2 regions of the Streptococcus uberis genome follow, and region 2 is predicted to be linked to the other one. Evidence: predicted binding sites of a transcription regulator. Region 2 holds the regulator's gene; the other holds the start of a gene.
The links. Region 2 encodes CtsR, which represses protease genes until heat stress. Its sites were predicted from a motif close to TTGGTCAAAAAAGGTCAAANA; they were not measured.
Positions count from the first base shown of each region.

Region 1 (5,230 bases), 550 kb from region 2:
CCGACATGTCAAATCGAATCATATTATCAGCAGATCCAAAAAGTTCAATAGCCAATTGCTTAGAAAGCTCTGTTTTACCAACACCAGTCGGTCCAACGAAAAGGAAAGAACCAATAGGACGATTAGGGCTACCAAGTCCGACACGATTACGTCGAATAGCTTTTGCAATCTTTTCAACCGCATCATCTTGACCGATGACATGCGCTTTAAGATCATCTGATAAGTTGACCAATTGGGATTGTTCTTTTTCCTTTAAATCGCCAACTGGAATATTGGTTTTTTGTTCAACAATGGCTTCAATTGTTTTTTCTGTGATAATAGGCGTGTCTTCGTCGTCTACCTTTTGTTTTTGCAATTCTTTGTATTTTGCAATTTGGTCTCTGAAGTAAGCTGCGCGTTCAAAATCTTCATCCCTAGTGGCTTGCGCTTTTAAGTTTTCAGCTTCGACTAATCTCTTATCAATCTCTTTGGGATCAACAAAGTTTAATGTCAAGTTCATTTTAGAACCGGCTTCGTCGAGCAAATCAATGGCTTTATCGGGAAGGAAACGATCCTGAATATACCTATTAGAAAGGTGAGCAGCAGCTTCGATAGCATCTTGACTGTATTTCACATGATGGTAATCTTCATATTTGCTTTGAATCCCTTTTAAAATAGTGATGGTTTCCTCAACTGAAGGTTCATCAACTTTAACTGGCTGCATACGTCTTTCGAGTGCTGCATCTTTTTCAATGATCCGATATTCATTCAACGTCGTTGCACCAACCAGTTGTAATTCTCCACGAGCAAGGGCAGGTTTTAAAATGTTACCAGCATCCATATTGCCATCGCCTGCACTACCAGCACCGACAATCTCATGAATTTCGTCAATAAATAAAATGACATCTTGGCGATTTCGGATTTCTTCCATTAGTTTTTGCATGCGTTCTTCGAACTGACCACGAATGCCAGTTCCTTGAACTAAACTGACTACATCTAATCGAATGACTTGTTTGTGTTGTAATTTATGTGGAACATCCCCATCTACAATTTTTTGAGCTAAACCCTCCACAACTGCAGTTTTACCAACACCAGGTTCCCCAATAAGGACAGGGTTATTTTTAGTCCGTCGATTTAGAATTTCAATGACGCGAACAATCTCATCATCGCGTCCGATAACAGGATCAATATCACCTCTTCTGGCAATATCAGTTACATTGATACCGAATTCTTCTAAAAGGCCATTTGGTTTTTGCGTTTGAGCAGCTTGAGCCTGGGACCCGTTGTATCCTCCACGGTGTCCCCCATTACCTTGTCCGCCTCCAGATTGAGTTGGTGGCGTGTTAGGCAATTGACCAAATGCCCTGAAATTGTTGAGATCACCAAAAAAGTCATCAAAGAATGGATTTATCGAATCTTGTTGTGGTTTCCCATTTTGACCACCTAGGATAGGATTATTAGTATCTGTTTTCATGATTTGATAACAATTTTGACAAAGATCTACCTGTCTTTGTTTTCCATTCACATTCGTATATAGATGAATAGTTGCTTCATTTAATTTACAATTTTGACAAAGCATAATATACCTCCAAAGGTCAGAATAAAAGTCAAAACATTTAGTCAAAAATGGTCAAACTTTATACTCATATTATAGCACCTCCAAAAAGGAAATCAAGTAAAAAGTTCAGAATTTTAGCACTTAGTGACTTAGAGTGATAATTGTATTTTCGATTGAAAAAGGGCATAAAATTCAAGAAAAATAGTTATTTTAGTGTTTGTTTAGTTATTTTTATGTTAAAATAATAGGGATAATAAACGAATAGGAGAACGGAAATGGAATCACATTTAGTGAGAATCATCAATCGTTTAGAATTGATGGTCAACGATGGTGGCAACTTAAAAAGAAATTTTGAACGTGAGGGTGTTGTCGTTGCGGAAGTTTCTTTTGCAAATGATCCTGAAAATGGACCAGTCTTTACCTTGCGCGATGTAGAAGCACGTGAATCATATTCATTTGATAGTATTGATTTAATTGCAATGGAAATTTACGATTTATTATACTAAGAAAATAGACTAAGATTGAGCTTACTTGGGTAAGCTTTTTTTTATGTCAAAAAACGTTGTATTTTTATTCATAAGATGTTATAATTATTTCTATTATTTTAAAAAATTAGATTGTAGGATGATAGAATGAATTTTTCTTTTTTGCCTGAATATTGGGCTTATTTCAACTATGGTGTCATAGTCACAATAATGATTTCTGCCTGTGTCGTTTTTTTTGGCACGATTATTGGGGTTTTGATCACTTTTGTCAAGCGTAGTTCATTTACTCCCTTGAAGTGGTTAGCCAATTTTTATGTTTGGATTTTTCGTGGCACTCCAATGGTTGTACAGATTATGATTGCATTTGCATGGATGCATTTTAATAATATGCCAACTGTCAATTTTGGTGTTTTGGATTTAGATTTTTCAAGGTTATTGCCAGGTATTATTATCATTTCATTAAATAGTGGAGCCTATATTTCTGAAATTGTACGTGCTGGAATTGAAGCTGTTCCAAAAGGACAACTTGAAGCGGCATATTCGTTAGGAATTAGACCGAAAAATGCAATGCGTTATGTTATTTTGCCACAAGCCTTTAAAAACATTTTACCTGCTTTAGGAAATGAATTTATTACAATCATCAAAGATAGTGCACTTTTACAAACTATCGGTGTCATGGAGTTGTGGAATGGGGCTCAAACAGTAGTAACGTCAACCTATTTACCAATTACACCATTGTTATTTGCGGCATTTTACTATTTGATGGTGACAACGGTTTTATCCTATTTATTAACGATTTTAGAAAACAAGATGGGACAAGGAGTTAAAAAAGCATGAGTGATACACTAATTCATATTGAAAACCTCCATAAATACTTTGGGAAAAATGAGGTTTTAAAAGGGATTGATTTAAGGATCGAACAAGGCGAAGTATTAGTCATTATTGGTCCCTCTGGATCAGGAAAATCAACACTGCTTAGAAGTATGAATCTTCTTGAAGAACCGACCAAGGGACGCATTACCTTTGAAGGAATAGACATTACAGATAAGAAAAATGATATTTTTAAAATGCGAGAAAAAATGGGAATGGTCTTTCAACAGTTTAACCTGTTTCCAAATATGACGGTATTAGAAAATATCACCTTATCCCCAATCAAAACAAAAGGATTATCGACAAGTGAAGCAGAGCAAAAAGCTTATGAACTATTGGAAAAAGTCGGTTTACTGGAAAAAGCAAATGCTTATCCAGCAAGTCTTTCAGGGGGGCAGCAACAAAGGATTGCTATTGCCCGTGGTTTAGCAATGGATCCAGATGTCTTACTATTTGATGAACCAACATCAGCATTAGATCCTGAGATGGTAGGTGAGGTCTTGACTGTAATGCAAGATTTAGCTAGATCTGGAATGACAATGGCTATTGTTACGCATGAAATGGGATTTGCAAAAGAAGTTGCTGACCGTGTCATTTTTATGGATGGAGGGGTAATTGTTGAAGAAGGTTCTCCAAAAAACTTATTTGAAAACCCTCAAGAAAGCCGGACAAAAGATTTTTTGAGTAAGGTTCTATAAATTAGAATAATCAGTTGATATCACTCTAAAATCAAAAGAAGGTTATTTTCCTTCTTTTTTTTGATATAATAATATGCAATTACATTTGAAAAGGAATCCTTGCATGACACAAATTATTGATGGAAAAGCTTTAGCTCAAAAAATGCAATCTCAATTGGCTAAAAAGGTTGAGGATTTGAAACAAGAATTTGGTATTGTACCAGGTCTTGTGGTGATACTGGTTGGAGACAACCCAGCAAGTCAAGTTTATGTTAGAAACAAAGAACGCTCAGCTATTGCCGCAGGCTTTAAAAGTGAAACCATTCGACTATCAGAATCTATTTGTCAGGAAGAATTAATTCAAATCATCCATCGTTATAATAAAGATGAGAGTATCCATGGGATTTTAGTTCAACTTCCCCTTCCTACACATATTAATGAAAAGCGCATTATTTTAGAAATTGATCCCCATAAAGATGTTGATGGTTTCCACCCTATGAATACAGGGCATCTTTGGTCTGGTCGCCCTATTATGGTTCCTTGTACACCAGCAGGAATTATGGAAATGCTTAGTGAGTATCAAATTGATTTGGAAGGAAAGCATGCTGTTATTATTGGACGTTCGAATATTGTTGGTAAACCGATGGCACAATTACTCTTGGATAAAAATGCTACGGTTACTTTAACACATTCAAGAACTCGAAACTTATCAAAAATAAGCAGCGAAGCTGATGTCTTAATAGTTGCCATTGGGCAAGGTCATTTTGTAACAGAAGAATATGTCAAAGATGGGGCTGTTGTCATTGATGTGGGAATGAATCGAGATGACAATGGTAAACTGATTGGTGATGTTGCTTTTGAGGAAGTATCACGTAAAGCAAGTTATATTACTCCTGTACCAGGTGGTGTAGGACCAATGACTATCACGATGTTATTGGAACAAACCTATCAATCAGCACTCAGAAGTGTCAGTTCATAATGAAAATTAAACGCAGATTGTAATCTAAGGGGCCTATAAAGGCCCTTTTTTCGTCTTGTTACTGACTATTTAGCTAGAAAAATGATATAATTGCATTTGTAAATATCGTGTATATACGACTTGAAATGGAAAGGAGGAAAAATGTCAGACTATTTAAGTGTATCGCATCTTACCAAGTATCTTAAAATGAAATTTGACCGAGATCCTTACTTAGAACGCGTTTATTTGACAGGTCAAGTCTCGAATTTTCGAAAACGTCCCAATCATCAATATTTCTCTTTAAAAGATGAAAATGCTGTTATTCAGGCAACTATGTGGGCAAGTGCCTATAAAAGATTAGCTTTTGATTTGGAAGAAGGCATGAAAATAAATGTCATTGGTAGAGTTCAGATATATGAACCCTCAGGGTCATATTCTATTATTATTGAGGAAGCAGTACCAGATGGTATTGGAGCACTTGCCATCCAATTCGAACAATTGAAGAAAAAGTTAACTAACGAAGGTTTCTTTGACGATAAGCATAAACAAGATTTGCCACAGTTTGTTCAGAAAGTCGGTGTCATAACTAGTCCAAGTGGTGCTGTCATTCGAGATATCATTACAACCATTTCTCGTCGCTTTCCTGGAGTTGAGATTTTACTCTTTCCAACAAAAGTTCAAGGCGAAGGGGCTGCAGAAGAAA
Region 1 is NZ_LS483397.1:1,318,791-1,324,020, reverse strand. Features, by position in the region: gene DQM95_RS06855 (ATP-dependent Clp protease ATP-binding subunit) at 1-1,558, opposite strand, end outside; gene DQM95_RS06850 (DUF1797 family protein) at 1,813-2,043, shown strand; gene DQM95_RS06845 (amino acid ABC transporter permease) at 2,170-2,859, shown strand; gene DQM95_RS06840 (amino acid ABC transporter ATP-binding protein) at 2,856-3,590, shown strand; gene DQM95_RS06835 (bifunctional methylenetetrahydrofolate dehydrogenase/methenyltetrahydrofolate cyclohydrolase) at 3,694-4,548, shown strand; gene xseA (exodeoxyribonuclease VII large subunit) at 4,690-5,230, shown strand, end outside.
Region 1: a site for CtsR is predicted at 1,596-1,616, ahead of DQM95_RS06855 (ATP-dependent Clp protease ATP-binding subunit). Genes of this name have one in related genera too.

Region 2 (14,291 bases):
ATTGGTATTCTAGTAACACTTGGTGCTGTAGTCGCAGCTGCTAATACCGGACTTGTTGCCGTGACATTTGACCTTGTGTCGGTCGTGATTGGAGCTATTGTAGCCGCCAATTGACTAGACGTACTCTCTAAAACTGGACTTGTTGTCGTTAGGCTTTTGTCAACCGAAGGTGTCATAAGACTAACTTCATCAGCACTTGCAACCTGTGTTGTCAGCACGACTCCTAGTAAAACGCTTCCAACACCAAGGGCCGTTTTGCGGATACTAAAAATCTCTTTTTTGGTTTTGAACATTTTCTCAACTCTCTCCTTGTTACCCCAAAATATTATCGGTTAACCTGATTGTAGCACATAAATGTCTACACAACAAAAGCTTTTGCTATAATTTTAAAAAAATTAAAAAAGCCCAGATAGACTTCTATCTAGGCTTTTTTTCTATTCAATATTTTAAAGAATTACATCATTCCACCCATCATGCTTGGGTCCATTCCTCCTGGCATTGCTGGGGCAGCTGGTTCTGGTTTATTAGCCACAACAGCTTCAGTTGTTAAGATGAGACTTGCAACTGAAGCAGCATTTTGAAGAGCTGAGCGAGTAACTTTGACAGGGTCAATGATACCTGTTTCAATCATATCTACCCAGTCACCTGTTGCAGCATTGAATCCTGTTCCAACTGGACTATTTTTCAATTTATCAATGACAACTGATCCTTCATAACCAGCATTATAAGCAATTTGACGAACTGGTTCTTCGAGAGCACGAAGGACAATGTTACGTCCGGTTGCTTCATCGCCAGTAAGTTCTAAGGCTGCCACTTTGTCAATAACCGTAACAAGTGCTGTTCCACCACCTGATACAATACCTTCTTCAACTGCTGCACGAGTTGCATTAAGGGCATCTTCAATGCGTAATTTCATTTCTTTAAGTTCTGTTTCTGTTGCAGCACCTACTTTAATAACTGCCACACCACCAGCTAACTTAGCCAAACGTTCTTGTAATTTTTCACGATCAAACTCAGAAGTTGTTGTTTCTAACTGTGATTTGATCAATCCAACACGGTTAGCAATTGCTTCCGCAGAGCCAGCACCTTCAACAATAACTGTGGAATCCTTGTCTACAGTCACTTTAGCTGCTTGACCGAGCGTAGCAATTGTTGCATCCTTAAGGTCTAAACCTAAATCTTCAGTAATAACTGTTCCACCTGTCAAGATAGCGATATCTTCTAGCATGGCTTTACGGCGATCGCCAAAGCCAGGGGCTTTAACAGCAACAACGTTGAATGTTCCACGAATTTTATTTAAAACAAGTGTTGGCAAAGCTTCACCATCAACATCATCTGCAATAATGAGAAGGGGACGACTGGTTTTAAGCACTTCTTCCAATAACGGTAAAATTTCTTGAATATTTGATACTTTTTTATCTGTGATTAAGATAAATGGGTTTTCAAGATCAGCAACCATTTTTTCATTATCTGTTACCATATATTGTGATAAGTATCCGCGGTCAAATTGCATCCCTTCAACCACTTCAAGTTCTGTTTCCATACCACGTGATTCTTCAATTGTGATAACACCATCATTGCCTACACGTTCCATGGCTTCTGAGATATACTCCCCAACTTTTTCTGAACGTGATGACACGGCAGCTACTTGGGCAATAGCCTCTTTTCCGGAAACTGGTTGGGCAATAGCTTTTAATTCTTCAACTGCGGCTGATGTTGCTTTTTCAATACCGCGACGAATGCCAATTGGATTAGCCCCTGCAGTGACATTTTTTAACCCTTCTCGGACAATTGCTTGAGTTAATACTGTTGCTGTAGTTGTTCCATCTCCTGCGATATCATTGGTTTTTGAAGCAACTTCTGAAACCAATTTAGCTCCCATATTTTCGAAATGGTCTTCTAATTCAATTTCTTTTGCAATGGTTACCCCGTCATTTGTGATTAGTGGTGAACCAAATGCTTTTTCAAGAACAACGTTACGACCTTTTGGGCCCAAAGTTACTTTTACAGTATCTGCTAAAATATCTACCCCACGCACCATTGCTGCACGCGCATCTGCTGAAAATTTAATGTCTTTTGCCATCTTTTATCCTTCTTTCTTTTCTTAACTTCTATCTTAAAGGATTGTTTATCCTAAAATCGCAATAATATCAGCTTCCCGAATAATTGCTAATTTCTCATCTTCATGAGTTACTTCTAAAACCTGACCATCTTCTACTAAGACCATTTGACCAACTGTAACAGATGGAGGGACAACTTCACCTGTAATCGTACGCATGCCAGTTTCACTCACAGCAACAACTGTTGCTTTTCTGGTTGACTCTTTATGATTGCCTGCGAGTACAAAACCACCAACTGTTTGTTCTTTTTCTTCTTCAAATCTAACGACCACGCGGTCTCCTAATGGTTTTAACATCTGTATTTCCTCCAATAAAAAGAATCTGATTAAATATTAGCACTCTTTAAAGAAGAGTGCCAATTCCAATTTCTATTTTATCACTTGGTCAAAATTAGTCAAGAAAAAAAGTCCCTCTTTTTTGAGGAGACTCCTTTTCATTTAGACCATATCAAATTTTAATTTACCTTGGCTCATACCAATTTTTAAAGTCTTACCAGTTTTAAGTTGACCAGATAAAATGAATTCTGACAACTTGTCTTCGATTTCTGTTTGGATGGTTCGTCTTAGTGGCCTTGCCCCCATCTCAACATCATAACCGACTTCAGACAAATATTTTAATGCAGATGGTTGCATTTTGAGGGTAATCCCTTTTTCTTCCAAGTTCTTAATCAAGGGTTGAACCATAATCGTGACAACTTGTCGCATGTCTTCTTGACTTAAGCTATGGAAGACAACTTTTTCATCAATTCGGTTGATAAATTCTGGTCGGTAGGTTTTTTTCAATTCTTCTAAGATGCGTTTTTCCATGGCCGAATGATCATGGTTGATATCTTTAGCACCAAATCCAACCGTTTTATCATCTCGAAGCGCTGTAGCACCTAAATTACTTGTCATGATAATGATTGTATTTGAAAAATCGACTTTTCGCCCACGAGAATCCGTTAATTGTCCATCATCCAAGACTTGTAACAAAACATTAAAGATATCTGGATGGGCTTTTTCAACTTCATCGAAGAGAAGAACAGAATAGGGCTTGTTACGTACTTTTTCGGTCAACTCACCGCCCTCGTCATAGCCAACATATCCTGGAGGTGCTCCATTTAAACGGCTAGCAGCGAATTTTTCCATGTATTCTGACATATCAAAACGAATGAGAGCTGATTCATCATCGAATAAGAGTTCTGCTAAAGCTTTTGCTAATTCTGTTTTCCCAACACCTGTCGGTCCAAGGAACATAAAGGAGCCAATCGGACGTTTACCTGTTCGAATACCAGACTGATTGCGTCTGATAGCTCTTGAAATTGCTGAGACTGCATCCTCTTGACCGATAACACGCTTATGCAATTCTTTTTCCAGGTTAAGGTATTTCTGACTATCTGCCTTGCTAATTTTTTCCAGTGGAATTCCTGACAATTTACTTAATGTAGACATGATATCTTCTTCAGTAACAGGAGTTGGTTTCTGGGGCTTAGCCTTGGAAGCTTTCAAAAGTTGGCTAACTGTTTTAAAATCACCTTTTATGATGGCTTGGTCAATGGGTGTGATGAAGGCAGGCGCCTCTTTTTTGACGAAACTTTGAACCGTTGCGCTAGCTTCATCTAATAAATCAATCGCAGAATCAGGTAAGTGCTTGCTCGTCAAATAGCGATGAGCAACTTTGACTGCTGTTTTGATGGCTTGATCCGAGATGGTGACATTATGATAGCTTTCGTAAGATTTTTTCAACCCTGATAGTATCTTGTAGGCATCCTCTACACTTGGTTCTTCAATCAAAACTTTTGAGAAACGACGAGATAAAGCGGCATCTTTTTCAATATGTTTTTGATACTCTTCTTGAGTAGTTGCCCCAACCATATGTAGGGTTCCTCTTGAGAGAGCTGGTTTGAGGATATTTGCAGCATCTAAAGTGCTATCAATACCACTGCCAGATCCCATAATAGTGTGTAATTCATCGACAAAGAGAATGATATGACCATCACTTTCAATATCATCAATAATTTGATTCATGCGTTCTTCAAAATCACCACGAAAACGCGTACCTGCCACCACACTCATCATGTCTAATTCTAAGACACGCATATCACGAAGTTCATATGGAATCTCACCAGTCACAATCCGTTGGGCTAAGCCATAGGCCAATGCTGTCTTACCAACACCAGCCTCACCGACTAAAACTGGATTATTTTTCGTTTTACGACTTAAGACTTGAACCATTCGAGTGATTTCTTTTTCTCTGCCAATAACAGGCTCAAGTAAGCCTTGACTTGCCATTTCTGTCAAATCTCTCGTATAATCTGATAATTCTCCCGCAGTGCCAGCTGGTTTCATCATATCTGAGAAAGTACCGCCTGTTTTGGCTTTTTTGGGTTTTCTGAGTTCGTAGATAGCTTTAATGGTTTCTTTACTATAAGCAGCTTGAATTTCAATGGCTTTTCTTAAATCAGCCAATTTCAAATCGCCTTTGCCATCATCTTTGATTTTAAATCCAGCTAATTCTAGCAAACGAGTTGCCATAATATCAGGATTTAATAAGATAGCAAAAAGAACATGCTCTGATCCTACTTCATTGGCATGTGTAACATTTCGAATAGCATCAGCAATGGACAAAATATGAGAAAGTGTTTTTGACTGACCTTTATATTCAAACTCCTTAATATCATCATTTGGAGCTTTGCCAATGGCTAAGATAGCTGCCGCTTCATATTCTTCCAAGGCAACCTTATTTTCAAATTCATTAAAAACAAGGCCAGCTAGTGAATTATTAACAACAACCATTGCCAATAAGAGGTGCCAAGTTTCTAAATAGGGGCTATCAAAACGCGCCGCTTGGTATTGTGCTTGTTTAAAAATAGCTTGCATTTTGAGTGAATAATCTGTCATTAATTACTTCCCTTTCTGTCAATTCGTTGCAACAAACGGTAAAGCATTCGCGCACGAATCACTGAGGCATCTTTTCCTAAAACATCATCAGAAGCCATTGCTAAGATGACGTTTCCCTCACGTTCTGTTATTAAATGTTCATCAAATAGCAGTTGGATGGAATCTGTGAAAACCACCTCACTAACCTGCGACCCGATGTTAGCCATTAAATTGCCAATCAGATGGTGCTTATCTGAAAAGCGTACTTTGGCTATCCGGATGTAGCCACCACCGCCTCGTTTACTTTCGACTTCATAGCCACGGCTCTCTGTAAAACGCGTTTTAATGACATAATTGATTTGACTAGGTACCACTTGAAAGGAATCAGCCAATAGGGAACGTTTAATTTCTGCAATCCCAGACTGCGCCAATAGTTCTTTGATGTATTCTTCAATGCTATCAGATGTGTTTTTTGTTGGCATTACCTACTCCTTCTTTCAAACGATATAACCTTAAAAATTTGTCAAATAAGTCTATGAGGTTTTTTGACTAAAACTGACTTTTATTATAACAAATTGCTCTCTAGAAAAGCAAATCTTTATGTTTAAAAGAAAAAGAGCTCATAAAAAATATGGATGTGTAGCTTTTAAGACAACAAAAAAGCAGATTATTGTCTGCTTTTCGATAAAGTGATTCTATGGAAGTTTTGTAATATTGACTGCTTGAAGACCGCGGTGGCCGTCTACAATATCAAATGTCACTTGCTGACCTTCATCTAATGTTTTGTAACCTTTAGTTTGTATAGCTGAAAAATGTGCGAAATATTCCTGACCATCTTCAGTTGAAATAAATCCAAATCCCTTTTCAGCATTAAACCATTTAACTGTTCCTTGTGCCATAAACATCCCTTTCCTTTCTATTTAAATACTGTTGAAAAACGAGAGAAATGAAGATGCCGAAACACAAATATTTACTCATAAACGCTTTTACACCAACAGATTACAAGAACAGCTTATTACTGTCAATTAATTTATTAAAAGCATATAAAAAAATATGAACAAAATGTAAAAGCCTTTTCAAAAAAAGAACCTAGAGTTTTTAGTTGAGTTCGTTAACTATCTAGGTTAAAATGACAACTAGACTACTTCTTATGATGAATAGCATCATTTTCCCGAAAGGACCAACTATGACAGACAACCAACTTCGCTCACGCATTGAGGAAATGAAATGTAAATATCTTGAAGCTCAAGAAAATATATCAAAGTCCTCAAGTATGACCTGTAATGACATGCGCAAAGCTAAAAAAATCAAGAAAAAACTATTGACCTTAGAAAAAGAACGTTGTCAATGCATTTTAGAACATCGTGACATCTCTGCCATTGATGAAAAAATCGCTCTTTTAAAGAGTGCCTATCTTATCGATGAGGGAGCTCACATAAAAAAAGAGGACATTTAATATGCCTATTTCCCTGCTCGTCTTTGGCTTTTTGGTTGCTTTAATCCTCTCAAATGTCTTGAATCGTATCTTTCCTCAAATACCGACACCAGCTATTCAATTGACTTTGGGACTATTATTTGGTGTTTTGTCCCGAGATAACCAAATAGTCATCAATCCTGAATTATTTTTGGCCTTCGTCATTGCACCATTGAACTTTCGAGAAGGGCAAGAAAGTGATGTCAAAAGCTTTCTAAGATTTCGAAGCTTTATTCTTTATCTCATTTTACCCACCGTTCTCTTCACGACACTTTTTTTAGGATTAGGGGTAAGCACACTGCTTCCCATTAAAATCCCCCTAGCCATCTGCTTTGCCTTGGGGGCAGCCCTAGCCCCAACGGATGCCGTCGCATTTCTTTCCCTTGCTAACCGTCTTAAGTTTCCAAATCGGGTAAAAAACATTCTGACTTCTGAGGGGCTGCTAAACGATGCCAGTTCACTAGTGGCCTTTCAGTTTGCTTTGACAGCATTTTTAACCGGGACCTTTTCCTTGGCTGGAGCTAGCTTTAAATTGGCCCTCACCATTTTCGGCGGAATTGCCGTAGGCCTCCTATTTGCTTTACTAAACCGTATTTTTTTATCAGTTTTAGAGAAATTTGATGCCGCAGATGTCACCGGGGCTTTGCTATTAGAATTAGCTTTACCTGTTATCTCCTACTTTATAGCTGAACTATTAGGTTTTTCAGCTATTATTGCAGTTGTTATAGCAGGTGTCATGCAAGCCAATCGACTCAAAAAAGTCACCCTGTTTGATGCTCAAGTGGACCGTGTCACAAAAATCATTTGGGAAACCATCCATTTCATGCTAAACGGTTTTGTCTTCATAGTCTTTGGTATGGAGGCCGCTCATTTCATCGGTCCTGTTTTGACCAGTCCCCATTATAGTAATCTTTATTTATTCATATTGGTCATCGCTATTACAGCTTTGATGTTTTTGATCCGTTTTGTCATGATTACCCTATACTATTGTTATCTTAGTTTCCGCAATCACCGTTCTTTTCCAAAATATTGGAAGGAAATCATCCTCTTAACATTTTCTGGTGTCAAAGGTAGTGTCTCTATTGCAACAATCTTACTGCTCCCAAAAGAAATCACACCTGACTTCAGTTTATTACTCTTTATTGTAGGAGCAGTGACACTCTTAAGCTTTCTAGCTGGATTATTGGTTTTACCAAAACTAGCCCCTGCTGCAGTTATTGAGAAAGATAATCTGATCAATATAGCTATCCTGACAACTGTTAGTAAGGAATTGGAAGAAGAAACCCACCTTAATCAAGAAAACCAAACAGCTCTATATCATGTTGTCGATACTTACAATAAAAGAATTGAAAAATTAATCCTAGAACAAGAATCAAACGAAGTCAAATCCGATTTGGCAGAGTTACAACTATTGATACTTTCAATCGAAAGTAAAGGTTTAGAATACGCCTTTAAAAATAAAGAGGTTTCATTATATGAGTACCGTATTTATCAATCCTATTTAAAATCTCTGGAACGTGATGTCAACCGCAGTTTTACTTCCAGCTTTACATATGCACTCATTATTTTTTTAAGGGTTATTCGAGGGCTCCTTCATGAATTATCTTTTTTTCACGGTATCATTCCTAATATAAGACGGATTGCGAAACCAAGAATCAATCTAAGCCAAGAAAATCGTCAACATTTAACAGATCTTTATTTAAACAACACGGCATTAATTTTAGATGCCCTCGAAGATTTAGAAGGATTTTATAACAGTTATTTAGTTAACTTTATCCAAAATCAACGCATCCAAAATGCGGAATTAATTAGTTCCGGACTCTTCGTTGAACGAGTTTTAACCAATTATTTCCCAGATGCAAATAATGAACAATTACGTGGGTATTACCTAGAAAGACGGACTATCCATGAATTTGAACAAATGGGGGATATCACTGCTAAAGAAGCTCAACAACTAAGAGACCAAGTCAACGAATTGGAAAGTTACTCCTTGCGAGAAAGCTCCCCCAATTTTGCATACGATCTCATCAAATACCGACAAAAAACGAAGTGAGGATAATAGCTCAAAACCTATTTTAATAAGTTTTTATCTTTTCACAAAAACAAAAACCTTGATTTGACAACGTTTTATACGCTGTTAATCAAGGTTATTTTTGTATTATGAAGGCGGTAGACGGATTTGAACCGACGATCAAGCTTTTGCAGAGCCGTGCCTTACCACTTGGCTATACCGCCACAACAGTAATTATTTTACATGAAATGTAAGTAAAGGTCAAGATAAATTTTCTCCCTTTGACTCAAAAATTTTTTTACCCAATTTTCTCATGATAACCAAATTTTTCTGAAAAAAGAAACTTTTAAAACCTTTAAACGTCTAATGTTTAGAATTATTCTAAATAAAATAGGTTGTTTCATAGATGAATTTTCAGACGATTCACCAAAAAATCAAGCGCTTTCTTTTAGACTTTTATTTTTTCTTTTCCTATAATACAAGTATAACAAATAAAAAAGGAGGACCATTTGATGTCTTTAGTTGGAAAAGAAATTGCTGAATTTACAGCAGATGCTTATCGTAACGGTGAATTTGTAACAGTTAGCCACGAGGATATTAAAGGAAAATGGGCTATTTTCTGTTTCTATCCTGCTGATTTCTCTTTTGTCTGCCCTACAGAGCTTGGTGACTTACAAGAACAATACGACAGCTTAAAATCACTGGACGTTGAAGTCTATTCTGTTTCTACAGATACTCACTTTGTTCACAAAGCTTGGCATGATGACTCCGATGTCGTTGGATCCATTACCTACACCATGATAGGTGACCCATCACATCATATTTCACGCGCATTTGATGTTCTTGATGAAGAAAATGGTCTTGCCCAACGTGGTACCTTTATTATCGATCCTGATGGCATCATTCAAATGATGGAAATTAACGCTGATGGCATCGGCCGAGATGCAAGTACCCTCATTGATAAAATTAAAGCTGCTCAATACGTTCGTCAGCATCCTGGCGAAGTTTGCCCTGCCAAATGGAAAGAAGGCGAAGACACATTAACACCTAGCCTAGATCTTGTAGGTAAAATTTAAGCCTTTACCTAACGATACTGTTCAAAAAGGAGGTAAAGATGGCCTTAACTTCTGAAATCAAAGCCCAACTCAAACAATATTTAGACTTACTTGAATCTGATATTGTCTTACAAACGGATTTCGGTAACAATGACAACTCCTCAAAAATGAAAGCATTTATCGATGAGATTGTTGCCATGTCAGATCGAATCAGTACCGAAGCTGTTTCATTATCAAGACAACCTAGTTTTACTATTGCCCAAAAAGGAACAGCTGGACGTGTGTCATTTGCAGGTATCCCTCTTGGACACGAGTTCACATCCTTTATCTTGGCTTTATTACAAGTCTCTGGACGACCACCAAAAATTGACCAAGATCTCATTAAACGCATTAAGGGTATCGAAAAACCCATGCATTTTGAAACCTATGCCAGCTTGACTTGCCATAACTGTCCTGACGTTGTCCAAGCCTTCAATATCATGGCCGTCCTAAATCCAAAGATCAGTCACACCATGATTGAAGGAGGCATGTTCCAAGATGAAGTGACCGAAAAAGGAATTATGTCTGTACCGACAGTTTACTTTGAAAATGAAGTCTTTCATTCTGGCCGTGCAACTATCGAACAGCTAGTTGATAAGGTAGCTGGACCTTTGTCAGAATCAGCCTTTACAGACAAAGGGACCTACGATGTTCTTGTCATTGGTGGCGGGCCCGCAGGTAACAGCGCAGCCATTTATGCTGCAAGAAAAGGCTTGAAAACTGGCCTTATTGCAGAAACTTTTGGTGGCCAAGTCATGGAAACCGTCGGAATTGAAAATATGATTGGTACCCTTTATACAGAAGGACCTCAACTGATGGCCCAAATTGAGGCGCATACCAAGTCTTATCCTGTTGATATCATCAAGTCACAAGTGGTAACAAAGATTGACAAGAAAGATTTGGTCTCCGTTTCTTTAGCAAATGGTGCCGTATTAAATGCAAAAACAGCCATTCTAGCTTTAGGAGCCAAATGGCGAAACGTTAATGTTCCTGGGGAAGAAGAATTCCGAACTAAGGGTGTCACCAACTGTCCACATTGTGACGGACCGCTCTTTGAAGGAAAAGATGTTGCTGTTATTGGCGGTGGAAATTCTGGTATGGAGGCCGCATTGGATCTTGCAGGAATCTGTAAGCATGTTACGGTTCTTGAATTCTTACCAGAAGTCAAAGCTGACCAGGTCTTACAAGATCGCGCTGCTAAAACAGATAATGTCACTATTATCACCAATGCCGCAACCAAAGAAATTATTGGCGATGAGCATGTGACAGGTATTCGTTACACAGACCGTGAAACCAATGAGGAAAAACAAATTGATCTTGAAGGAGTTTTTGTTCAAATTGGTCTGGTACCTAGCACACAATGGCTAAAAGATAGTGGTATCACTTTAACTGAACGTGGGGAAATTGTGGTTGATGCTCACGGGATGACATCAATCCCTGGCATTTTCGCAGCAGGAGATTGCACCAACTCAGCCTATAAACAAATCATTATTTCAATGGGTTCAGGAGCCACAGCTGCTATTGGAGCTTTTGACTATTTGATTAGACAATAGTTTCAACAAAGTCAGGTATCTGAAGACTCTTCAGATACCTGACTTTTCTCTTTTTAGCCTTGATAGATTTAACTTGCTTTTTCCCCTTTTTTCTGCTAAAATTGTTTTGTCGTGTGTGCGACAAATACTCATCTCTTACCAATTGTGGTCTTGTTGCCTTCGGGTTAGACTGCAAGTCGAAGTCAGAGAGAGGAAAAAAACATTATAAAAAGGAGAAACTACTCATGGCAGTAATTTCAATGAAACAACTTCTTGAGGCTGGTGTTCACTTTGGTCACCAAACTCGTCGCTGGAATCCTAAGATGGCTAAGTACATCTTCACAGAACGTAACGGTATCCACGTTATCGACTTACAACAAACTGTTAAATTAGCTGATCAAGCTTACGAATTCGTTCGTGACGCTGCTGCTAACGATGCTGTTATCTTGTTCGTTGGTACTAAAAAACAAGTTGCTGAAGCAGTTGCTGACGAAGCAACTCGTGCAGGTCAATACTTCATCAACCACCGTTGGTTGGGTGGAACACTTACAAACTGGGGAACAATCCAAAAACGTATCGCTCGTTTGAAAGAAATCAAACGTATGGAAGAAGAAGGAACTTTCGAAGTTCTTCCTAAAAAAGAAGTTGCACTTCTTAACAAACAACGCGCTCGTCTTGAAAAATTCTTAGGCGGTATCGAAGATATGCCTCGTATTCCAGACGTTATGTACGTTGTTGACCCACATAAAGAACAAATCGCAGTTAAAGAAGCTAAAAAACTTGGTATCCCTGTAGTTGCTATGGTGGATACAAATGCTGATCCAGATGATATCGATGTTATCATCCCAGCTAACGATGACGCTATCCGCGCTGTTAAATTGATCACTTCTAAATTAGCTGATGCTATTATTGAAGGTCGTCAAGGTGAAGATGCAAGCGTTGAATTTGAAGCTGATACTAAAGCAGATTCAATCGAAGAAATCGTTGAAGTTGTAGAAGGCGACAATAACTAAGTTTGACCATTCCTTTAACTCATACCGTTGAAATAAAGGAACTATCTCAATCGCAATACCAAAACGGGGCAGAAAGCAAACCGCTCTGTCTCGTTTTTTTAAATTAACTATTATTTAACTTTTTGGAGGATTCTACTAATGGCAGAAATTACAGCTAAGCTTGTAAAAGAATTACGTGAAAAATCTGGTGCCGGCGTTATGGACGCTAAAAAAGCACTTGTTGAAACTGATGGGGACATGGACAAAGCCATTGAACTTCTTCGTGAAAAAGGAATGGCTAAAGCAGCTAAAAAAGCTGACCGTGTTGCTGCCGAAGGACTTACTGGTGTTTATGTCAGTGGTAATTATGCTGCCGTTGTTGAAGTTAATGCTGAAACTGACTTTGTAGCAAAAAATGCTCAATTCGTAGAATTAGTAAATGACACTGCTAAAACAATTGCTGAAGGCAAACCAGCTAACAATGAAGAAGCACTTAACTTGATCATGCCTTCAGGTGAAACACTCGCTGCTGCTTACGTTAATGCAACTGCAACTATCGGTGAAAAAATTTCATTCCGTCGTTTCTCTCTTTTAGAAAAAACTGATGAGCAACACTTTGGCGCATACCAACACAATGGCGGACGTATCGGTGTTATCTCCGTTATCGAAGGTGGCGACGATGCACTTGCTAAACAAGTTTCAATGCACATCGCAGCAATGAAACCAACTGTTCTATCATACACTGAACTTGACCCACAATTTGTTAAAGATGAACTTGCTAAACTTAACCACGATATCGAACTTGACAACGAGTCACGCGCGATGGTTGATAAAGCACCACTTCCATTCTTACAATATGGTTCAAAAGCACAATTATCAGAAGATGTTATTACTAAAGCTGAAGAAGACATTAAAGCTGAATTAGCAGCTGAAGGCAAACCAGAAAAAATCTGGGATAAAATCATCCCTGGTAAAATGGATCGCTTCATGCTTGATAATACAAAAGTTGACCAAGCTTACACATTACTTGCTCAAGTATATATCATGGATGACAGCAAAACAGTTGAAGCTTACCTTGACTCAGTAAATGCTAAAGCAATTGCATTTGCTCGTTTTGAAGTTGGTGAAGGTATTGAGAAAAAAGCTAATGATTTCGAATCAGAAGTTGCTGCAACTATGGCTGCTGCTCTTAACAACTAATACATTGAAAACCTTGATTTAAATCAAGGTTTTTTGATACTCAAAAAAGGTTGAGCAAACGCTCAACCTTTTAACATTACCAAATAATAACGCGATCTTCAGGCGCTCTCCACATAAAGTCACCTTCTGAAATTCCAAATGTTTGATGAAATTCTTCAAAATTTGTTAATGTCACATTAGTTCGCCATTCTCCAGGTGCATGAACATCAACACTAGCCATCATTTGCATAAATTCTTCACGCGCTTTCATACGCCAGATGCGTGCGAAGTTAATAAAGAAATCGCGAGCAGAAAAGTCATTTTCTTTTTTAGCAGCCTCTAGAGCACAAGCGACACCGCCCAAATCAGCTACATTTTCAGAAACAGTTAACTTACCATTAACTTTCGCACCATAGGAATCAAGGCCATCAAATTGTTCAACGACTTTATCTGTTCTTTGCTTGAAGGCTGCATAATCTGATTCTGTCCACCAATCATGTAAACTACCATTCTCATCAAAAGAAGCACCATTAGTATCAAAGGCATGGGAAATTTCGTGCGCAATGACAGCACCAATACCACCATAATTTGCCGACGAACTTTGATTTAAAGAATAGAAAGGTGCTTGTAAAATAGCTGCCGGGAATACAATTTGATTCTGTTGAGGGTCATAATAAGCATTTACCATATGCGCAGGCATATGCCATTCAGTGCGGTCTACAGGCTTATTCCATTTACTCCAACTATGGGCGATGGAAATTTGAGCCAACCTTTGTGCATTTTCAACTAGAGACAGATTATCATCGATGATTTTTTTAGAGTAGGTTTCAGGCAATTTCTCTGGATAGCCAATATGAGGTGTAATGACATTTAATTTCACAATAGCTTTCTCACGTGTTGATTCTTCCAGCCAATCGGCCTTTTCTAAACGTGATTTGTAAACCTCAATCATCGTTGCCACTTTACTCTCGACATCTGCTTTTGCTTCAGCAGAAAAATGTCTATTCGCATACCACAAGCCTAAAGCTTGG
Region 2 is NZ_LS483397.1:1,863,775-1,878,065, forward strand. Features, by position in the region: gene DQM95_RS09465 (YSIRK signal domain/LPXTG anchor domain surface protein) at 1-293, opposite strand, end outside; gene groL (chaperonin GroEL) at 455-2,083, opposite strand; gene groES (co-chaperone GroES) at 2,129-2,416, opposite strand; gene DQM95_RS09480 (ATP-dependent Clp protease ATP-binding subunit) at 2,558-4,999, opposite strand; gene DQM95_RS09485 (CtsR family transcriptional regulator) at 4,999-5,460, opposite strand; gene DQM95_RS09490 (cold-shock protein) at 5,674-5,877, opposite strand; gene DQM95_RS09495 (hypothetical protein) at 6,108-6,434, shown strand; gene DQM95_RS09500 (cation:proton antiporter) at 6,436-8,505, shown strand; tRNA gene DQM95_RS09505 (tRNA-Cys) at 8,617-8,687, opposite strand; gene ahpC (alkyl hydroperoxide reductase subunit C) at 8,976-9,539, shown strand; gene ahpF (alkyl hydroperoxide reductase subunit F) at 9,578-11,110, shown strand; gene rpsB (30S ribosomal protein S2) at 11,335-12,102, shown strand; gene tsf (translation elongation factor Ts) at 12,241-13,281, shown strand; gene DQM95_RS09530 (M13 family metallopeptidase) at 13,358-14,291, opposite strand, start outside.